Prosthecobacter dejongeii: one gene and its partner. The protein of the gene in region 2 interacts with the protein of the main gene of each other region in a pairwise test. Links are inferred from orthologs where the notes say so. Each region holds a gene or a part of one and is shown on either strand. Other genes may lie near its edges.

The links. Proteins that work in one complex are often made in the same cells at the same time.
Region 1: the proteins of ftsA (region 2) and HNQ64_RS05990 interact in binary tests that used the Escherichia coli proteins (3 or more experiments, as listed by UniProt). The link is inferred for Prosthecobacter dejongeii from one-to-one orthologs.

Annotation. Positions count from the first base shown.
Region 1 is NZ_JACHIF010000002.1:181,967-185,743, forward strand. Bases 906-3,777 are described here. They hold HNQ64_RS05990 (rod shape-determining protein), read left to right. Parts: upstream 906-1,761; coding sequence 1,762-2,793; downstream 2,794-3,777. Other genes in these bases: recF (DNA replication/repair protein RecF), read left to right, coding at 906-1,102; HNQ64_RS05985 (hypothetical protein), read left to right, coding at 1,156-1,479; mreC (rod shape-determining protein MreC), read left to right, coding at 2,869-3,705. Outside these bases: more of recF, read left to right, coding at 38-905. UniProt on the Escherichia coli protein: Forms membrane-associated dynamic filaments that are essential for cell shape determination. Acts by regulating cell wall synthesis and cell elongation, and thus cell shape.
Region 2 is NZ_JACHIF010000005.1:128,350-132,941, forward strand. What follows is about bases 1,111-3,891. They hold ftsA (cell division protein FtsA), read right to left. Parts: upstream 3,218-3,891; coding sequence 2,003-3,217; downstream 1,111-2,002. Other genes in these bases: HNQ64_RS13135 (cell division protein FtsZ), read right to left, coding at 1,111-1,958; HNQ64_RS13145 (cell division protein FtsQ/DivIB), read right to left, coding at 3,224-3,891. Outside these bases: HNQ64_RS13130 (polysaccharide deacetylase family protein), read right to left, coding at 1-38; more of HNQ64_RS13135, read right to left, coding at 51-1,110; more of HNQ64_RS13145, read right to left, coding at 3,892-4,216; HNQ64_RS13150 (D-alanine--D-alanine ligase family protein), read right to left, coding at 4,357-4,592. UniProt on the Escherichia coli protein: Essential cell division protein that assists in the assembly of the Z ring. May serve as the principal membrane anchor for the Z ring.

The DNA of each region.
Region 1 (3,777 bases), on a different replicon or contig from region 2:
CAAAATTCAGTCGCAGGGCGTTGTGTGAGATGTGCCCATGCTCACAGATCTGCTGCTTCGAGACTTCCGTTGCTTTGAAGAATGCCGCGTCACGCTGCATCCGGAGATGACGGTTTTTGTCGGTCGCAATGCGCAGGGAAAGACCTCTCTCATGGAGGCGGCCTGCGTGCTGCTGCGCCTGCAATCCCCGCGCACCAGCAACCGCGCCGAGGTGATCCGCCTGGGGGCAAAGACGATGTTGATTGAGGGCACGTTGAAAGACAAACGAATGCGCTGTGCGCAATCGGCCACCGTGCGGCGTCTGGCCATCGAAGGCACCGTCTGTGGCAAAACGGCGGAATACCTCTCCCAGAGTGGGTTGGTCGTCTGGATGGATCATCGCGACATGAACCTCCTGCGTGGCAGCGCGGAACATCGGCGGCGGTACCTAGACTTTGCGGCCAGCCAGATGTTTCCCGACTATCTCAAAGCCTTGCGGGGGTATGAACGTGCCCTGCGGGGGCGTAACTACGTGCTCAAGCGAGATGCCATCATCGCTTGGCGACAAGCCGATGCTTTTGCAAAAGTGATGGATGATTTTGCCCAGGTCATCATCGCCCGACGTCATGAACTGGTGCAGATCCTGCAACCGCATGTCACACGCATTCATGCTGAATTGAGCGGCGGGAGTGAGCGTGGCGTAACCAATTATGCACCCAGTTTTTTCGAGGGCAGTCTGGTGGAAGGACTGGCTGAGAGACGTGAAGAAGAGCAACGCCTGCGGCAAACATCTATAGGGCCGCACCGGGATGATATGCAACTGCTGCTCAATGATCTCGATGCCACCTCCTTCGCCTCAGAAGGGCAGCAGCGCAGTCTAGCCCTGTCTCTGAAGATCGCTCAAGCTCATGCCTTGGAGCAAGTCGCGGGACAGCCTCCATTGCTTTTGCTAGATGATGTATTTGGGGAGCTGGATGCGCATCGTCGTCGGGCCTTGCTACGGCTGTTGCCTGTGGGCACTCAGAAGGTCATCACCACCACGCATTTGGAATGGGCCCAAGGAGAGGTTATTCCTGGATTGGTCTATCAGGTGGAAGGGGCGCGAGTGACGGTACTTGAATGAAAAAATTTTCGCATTCATGATCCTTTGGCCTGGGTTTGCTCGCATGCCCTGATATGGCTACCCAAACTTCATTTTCAGCGAAAGCGACGATTGTTACATTTATTGTTCATTTTTGTCTGACGTATGTCTTTGCAGGATGGATTTTCATCACGGCCATGGGGTCCTTCACTGAAAACGTGACTGATGAAATGGCATTTTGGAACAAGTGGATGTGGATTTGGACGCCGTTAGCCAGAGCCTTGTTTAAAGTAGAAGATCTGAATTTTTGGAATCTTCATCTGCTAGCTTTCGTCTGGTCAATGGTCGTCGGACTGATCGTCGGCTTGATGGCGGAGTGTCTTGGGAGATATCCCCGGCTGGCAGATTTACCGGATTGAAGTGAATATGGAGTGCCTTCACGAAGCTCACGGTCTCCTAAAATTTTTGTCCAAGAGGCTAAATACCTGATTTTTCGGCCAAAATTGCTCAAAATCGGGCCATTTTGCCTCTTTTTCACCTTGGGGAATCTCTCCTTGACCCTAAAAACCGCTGCCCTTACGTTCGTGTCCAGTCAGGAGCCCGTGGGTGGCGCTGCTTTTGTGATCTGAAAAAAGCCGGATTCCTTCCACTACCACACAGGGTCCGCTGCTAACTCTTTCATTCACAACCTTTTATAGCTCATGCTTGGCAAACTTTTTGGCTTCGTCGCCAACGACATCGGAATCGATCTTGGAACTGCTAACACCCTCGTTTACGTCAAGGATCATGGCATCGTGCTCCGCGAGCCCTCTGTGGTCGCCGTAAAAACAGGCACCAACGAAGTGGTCGCCGTTGGGGACGATGCAAAACGCATGCTGGGGAGAACCCCCGGTGGCATCACCGCCATCCGCCCTTTGAAAGATGGTGTTATCGCAGACTTCCGTGTCACGGAGGCCATGCTGCGCCACTTCATCCGTAAGGTGCATAACAACCGCCGCGCCATGCGTGGGCCGCGTGTCGTCATCGCGGTGCCTTCGGGCATCACAGAAGTGGAAAAACGTGCTGTCAAAGAAAGTGCTGAACAGGCTGGGGCGCGTGAAGTTTACCTCATCGAAGAACCCATGGCCGCTGCGATCGGCGTGGGCCTGCCCGTGCAGGAAGCTGCGGGCAACATGATCGTGGACATCGGTGGTGGTACCACGGAAGTGGCCATCATCTCCCTCAGCGGCATCGTTTACAGCCGCAGCGTTCGTGTGGCGGGGGATGAGCTGGATGAAGCCATCATCAACTACATGAAACGCGCCTACAACCTCATGATCGGGGAGCGCACGGCGGAAGAGATCAAGCTGCGCATCGGTTCGGCTTTCCCCCTCGGTAAAGAAACCACCATGGAAGTGAAAGGCCGCGACATGGTCGCCGGTCTGCCAAAGACCATCACCATCACCAGTCAGGAAGTGCGTGAGGCGATGCTGGAGCCGTTAAACGCCATCATTGATGCTGTGCGCACCACGCTGGAGCGCTGCCCCCCTGAACTTTCGGCTGACCTTGTGGATCGCGGCATCATGCTCGCCGGTGGAGGGGCCTTGCTCCGTGGTCTGGATAAACTGTTGCAGGAAGAGACAGCTCTGCCGGTGCATGTGGCTGAAGATCCTCTCAGCGCGGTGGGCGAAGGCACGGGCCGGGTGCTCAGTGAGCTGGAGTTTCTGCGCAAGGTCAGCACCACGGAGGTGTAGGCGACTTGGCAGGTGTAAACCCGATTCCTGTTCACTTGCAGTCCTACGACTGGTGACAGGAGAAAAGGCTAAACCATGAAAAAGCTCAACATCCTGGCGCTGCTGCTTTTCATTGCGGCGGTCGTATCCGTATTCACGCTGGACACACCTGTCACGCGTGACATCCAGAGCCGCACCATGACGGTGCTGTCCCCCTTCATTCACTCCAGTGCAGCTGTGGAGCAGAGCGTCACCGGTGTCACCGCTTCGCCTGAAGATCCACGCGAGATGAAGCGTGAAAATGAACGCATGCAGATCGAGGTGGAGCGTCTCCGCATCATCTCCCAAAAGTATGCGCAGGTACTGGATGAGAATAACAAACTCCGTGACCTCATCGAGTTCAAGCAGGCTGCGCCTTTCAAATCCACAGCCGCACGTGTCATCAAGCGTGTTTCCTCCACCTGGTGGAACAGCATGATCATTGATAAAGGCTTGCTGGATGGGCTGGCTACGGATAGCCCCGTGATCAGTGCTTCAGGTTTGATTGGTAAGACCGGCAAAATGGCCGATCACATGGCCGAGATCATTCTACTCACCGATGAAATGTGCCGTGTGTCTGCAAAGATCGAAGGCACCTTGGAGCAGGGAATCATTTCAGGGGAGCGGGCAGGCCTGGACATGCGCCCAGATCTACGTCTGCGCTTCCTCAGCAAGAACATCCTCATCAATCCGGGGGCCAATGTGCTTTCCACGGGGGAAGGTGGGGTCTTCCCCGCTGGGCTATTGATCGGGCGGGTGAAGCGGTTTGAAAATCGAGATCTCTCAGGTGAGGCGGTTGTGGAGCCTGCGGTGGATTTTTCCTCGCTTGAGTACGTGTTTGTGGTGGAAATGCAGCCGACTACTGAGCCCACCGCTAAGCCTGAGAAGAAATGACGAACGAAGTGTGGTCACCCAATGACAAAGCTGCCTGCCAAGATTGAAACTGCCTCTATCGGCTCTCAGAGC
Region 2 (4,592 bases):
CGACAGGCCTCAGGCTGCTCAGGGATCGGCAGGGCCATCCAGGAAGACGGTTACCGCTTCAGCTTCCGCTTCAGGCGCATCCAGGTCGGGACGTCCAGGTCTTCACCGCCGGAGGCGATGGCAGGCTCGGTGTCCTTGAATCGGCCGCGATCTTGGTCGGAGAACCCGAGGTCAATCTGTTCCTGGTTCGTGGGCTTTTTCGCCACCACCATGTTAGCGGGAGGGGCATAGGCGAGGTCTTCCGCCGGCAAATTGGTGCGAGCGACGACGGCGGCCAGCGGAGAGGTGGCGGGGCGGGGCTGCGGCGCGGGAGCCACGGCCTGGGGTTCCGGTGCGGGTGCTGGCGCAGGGGCCGGCGTCATGAAATCTTCGATGCGGAGGCGCTCCCGCACGGGCGGGGCTGGGGCGGGAGCAGGCGGCTCGGGCTCCGGTTCGTACTCGGGTTCTGGAGCAAAGCTGGCATGCGAGGCAGAAGGCTCCTCCTCGTCATAATACTCTTCCTCTTCGTAAGCGGGTTCCGCCGCAGAAGGGGCGTCGGGTAGACCAGCAGCGGCTGGGGCTTCGGGGAAGAGTTCAGGCTCGTCTGCGATGAAAGAGGTGTGGGCTTCCGGTGCGGCCAGGGAGATGATTTCATCGTCCTTGAACAGCAGGTCCATGGAGTCATCGCGGCTCAGCGGAGCGGAGCGTGCTGGAGCGGCCACGGCGGCTGGTTGTGGCTCGGGTGCGGCAGCGACAGGGGCAGGAGCTGGGGCGGCGACAGGAGCTGGAGCTGGGGCGGGCCGTGGGGCACGGACACGGGGCGCTGGGGCCGGAGAGAGCGTGAGCGCCGGAGGCTGCTGAGTCGCCGCCGGAGCTGGAGCAGCCACGGGGGCTGCTGCCAGTGGGGCGGAAGCGACTGCATCGGCCAGGCTAGGCATGGGCCGGTCCGTCATCGGCAGCATGTTGGCGGGAGGGGCCGCTGCAGCGATGGTGTTGAGCTGGGTGAGGCCCAGGGAACTGATGAGGGTGACGGAAATGGCGTCTCCCAGGCGGGCATCCACAGCCACCCCGAAGAGGATGTGGGTGTGGTCGGGCACGTGGCGGCCCAGTTGCTTCATGACGGCATCCACCTCCATGAGGGTGAGCGTCTCGCCACCGGCGATGTGGACCAGCAGGGTCTTCGTCTGGTGCAGCAGGCGGCCTTGATCAATGAGCGGGCTCTTCAGCGCACGCTTCAGGGCCTCGGCACCGCGGTTTTGGCCACGGGCTTCGCCGAAGCCAAAGAGGCAGCGGCCATTGGAGGTGCTGAGGGCGCTGGTCAGGTCATCCAGGCCCAGCTTTACCAACCCGGGGGTGGAAACGATGGTGGAAACGGCGCGCAGGCTCTGAGCGATGAGTTGATCCGCCTGAGCGAAGGCTTTCTGGATGCCGTCCTTCGGCAGGATCAGTTCGCCCATGCGATTGTTCTCAAACAGGATGAGGGCATCCGCCCGCTTTTGCAGTTGGGTCAGGGCATCTTCCGCCTGGCTGAGGCGGCGGCGACCTTCGAAGCTGAAGGGCATCGTGGCGGTGACGTAAACCAGGGCGTTGGAGGCTTTGGCGATTTCCGCAATGACAGGAGCAGCCCCAGAGCCGGTGCCGCCGCCAAGACCGGCGCAGATGAAAACGATGTCGTAGCCTTCGATGGCCTGGCGGATTTCCTCGCGGGAAAACATGGCAGCTTCACGGCCCAGGTCGGGATCTCCGCCCGCGCCGATGCCGCGCATCAGTTCCGCCCCGAGCTGGATCTTGGTCGGAGCCATGGCGTGGCCCAGTACACGGATGTCCGTGTGCATGCAGACGAGCTGCGCCTCCACGGTGCGATCCAGCGTGATGCGGTCGAGTACATTGCTGCCTGCGCCGCCGATGCCGACGATGCAGGTACGAAGGGCGGGCTTGTTGGGTTCTTCCCGCTGCGAGTGGCGATCGTATTCAACCATAGTACGGCGTGGCTGGAGGGTGAGCTAAAAGGGAGGGTGAAAAATCAGATGGCGACAGACAGGAGATCCGCCATCCGATGTGCCAGCCTTTTGAGCGGGGACAGGAAGGGCTTTTCTTGGTCCAGGATCTGCGCATAACGAATGAGACCGATAGGGGCGGAGAATTGAGGATTCTCGAAAGTAGCAGTCACGCCACTGACGGGAGCTGAACCTGCACGCGTTACCTTCATTCCAAACACTTCTCGGGCCACTACGTCAATCCCTTTTAGCAGGCTGGTGCCTCCCGTGAGATAAACTCCGGCGGCAATGCGGCCTGTGTGGCCTTCGCAGCGCTGGTGCACCTGTTCCAAAATTTCCCGCACCCGCAGGTAGATGACCTCATTCAAAAAGGCCCGCTCCACCTCGCCGAGCACGTAGCCCGTGTCATCTTCCACCCGCACCATTTCGCCGGGAGGGACGTCTTCATATTCGCAACTGCCTTCCGTCACCTTCAGCGCCTCCGCCCGGCCATGGGGAATCTGGAGGGCCATGGCGATGTCTTGGCTGATGTGGTCTCCCCCCAGAGGGATGCAGCCGGAGATGGTGAGCATGCCATCTTCATAAAGCACGAAGTCAGCCGTGCCGCCCCCTAGGTCAATCATCAGCGCGCCTTCGCGTTTCGCCTCACGGTTCAGCACCACCTGAGCAGCGGCGATGCCATTGAAAACCACGTCTTCGACTTCCAGCGGCACTTCCTTGACGCACTTGATGGAGTTCTGGATGCGCGGCAGGCTGCCGTGGACGATGTGATAGTCCGCCTCCAACTGCCGTGCCTGACGGCCGATGGGCTGGCGCACGGCCTCCACACCATCCACGATGTACTGGCGCGTGACGCTGTGCATGGAGATGCTGTCCTGCGGCGCAGGCACATTGCGGGCGATCTCCTTCACCTCTTCGACATCGTCTTCGGTGATTTCCGACTGGTCAGCCGGCAGGCGGTAGCAGCCACGATTGTTGACGCTTTCGATGTGGCCACCGCTGACGCCGAGGAAGACGTTGCGGATCATGACATCGCTGTAGTCTTCCGCCCGGACGAGGGCGTCATTCAGGCAGGTGTGGACGGTGTCAAAGTCCACGATTTCGCCTTTGCGGACGCCGCGTGAGGGAGCCGTGCCAACACCCAAGATCTTGATGGTGCCGTCGCGCTTCGCCTCGCCGACGACGACGCAGATCTTGCTGGTGCCGATTTCCAGGCCTGCATAGATGGTGGTCTTCGCCATAATGTGTCAACGAGCTGAGGTGGTTTTTGAAAGAGTCACGGGAACAGGGCTTTCCGGCTGCAGACCGGCGAGGTCAGGCGGCTGGCGAAAGGTGATGGGGACATTTTGCCGGGCGAGGAGATTCAGCGTGCCGATCTCCCACCGCCGCTGGCGGGCCTCGAGGCGGATGCGGTCCAGCCGGGCGAGTTGCACATCCAGGTCATCCACGCCGAAGGTGATGACGGACTTGTCAGCAAAGGTGGCCAGCATGGAGTAGGGGGTCTGGATGTCCAGGCTGCGCACCTGAGGCTGGCCTTTTTCAAAGCGTTCTTCCAGCTCGCGCAGTAGTTTGAGGGCTGAGGTGAGTTGCAGATCCTGGATGGCGGTGCCTGCCGTTTTTTGGGCCAGCGCCGCGTAGCGGATTACGGGCAGGGCGGCCAGGGTCTCTGTCACCGTTTCGCAGGGAAAAGGCACGGCTTCGTGGTCCAGTAGGTGGCCTACTTCAGGGCGTCCAGCGATCATGCCCAGGCGCGGGCAGTCTAGCCACGCCACGGGCTGCCGCTGGGTGATGCGCAGAGTCATCAGGCCGGCGTCAAAGTCCCGCTCGATGGCCACATCCTTCACGGGGGGGAGCTGGCGCAGGCGGGTGTGCAGAGCACGCATGTTGATGGTCAGCAGGTTTTCCCCACGAGTGAGCAACGTGGCGCGAACGATCTTTTCCACCGAAAGCGGCCCACGCGTCTGCACGGCCACATCTTGCAGCTCAAACTGAGGGTTTTTGAGGATGGCCTCCTGCACGGTGATCTTCACCAGCACAAAAAAGCAAATGATGGCGATGAGGCCCAGGGCCCACTTAAAGCCTCGCCGATGCGCGGCCTTTTTCTCCATCTCGCGGATCTTCGGCGAGTCCACCCGCAGGCAGACATCCATGGTCACTCCACCCACCTTCGCAGGCTGCTTTTTCGCAGCAGGACGAGGCGGCTTCGGAGCCGGGGCAGAAGCTTTCTTGGGTGAGGGCATGTTCGGGAGAAGCTGACCTCAAGACTTTAAAGCCTTAATGATCAACTTTTATTAAATACCCGAAACGCTGTCTAAGCGCCATGACTTTTCTAGAAAAAAGAGTGGCTGCGGCCTTTTCGGAGGTCGCAAGCCGTCTTCTCCTAGGCTCGCGCTGCCAAAGACAGCTCGATGATGTGCACGCAGAGGTCAGGGAACTCGATTCCCACGGCCAGCGCCGCCTTGGGCAGCAGGCTGCTGCTGGTCATGCCGGGGATGGTGTTGATCTCGAGAACGAAAGGTTCACCGTCATTCCGCAGCATCACGTCCACACGGCCATAGACCTCCGTGCCGCAGGATTTAAAGGCAGCCATGGCGGCCTCCTGCACCCGCCGGGTGG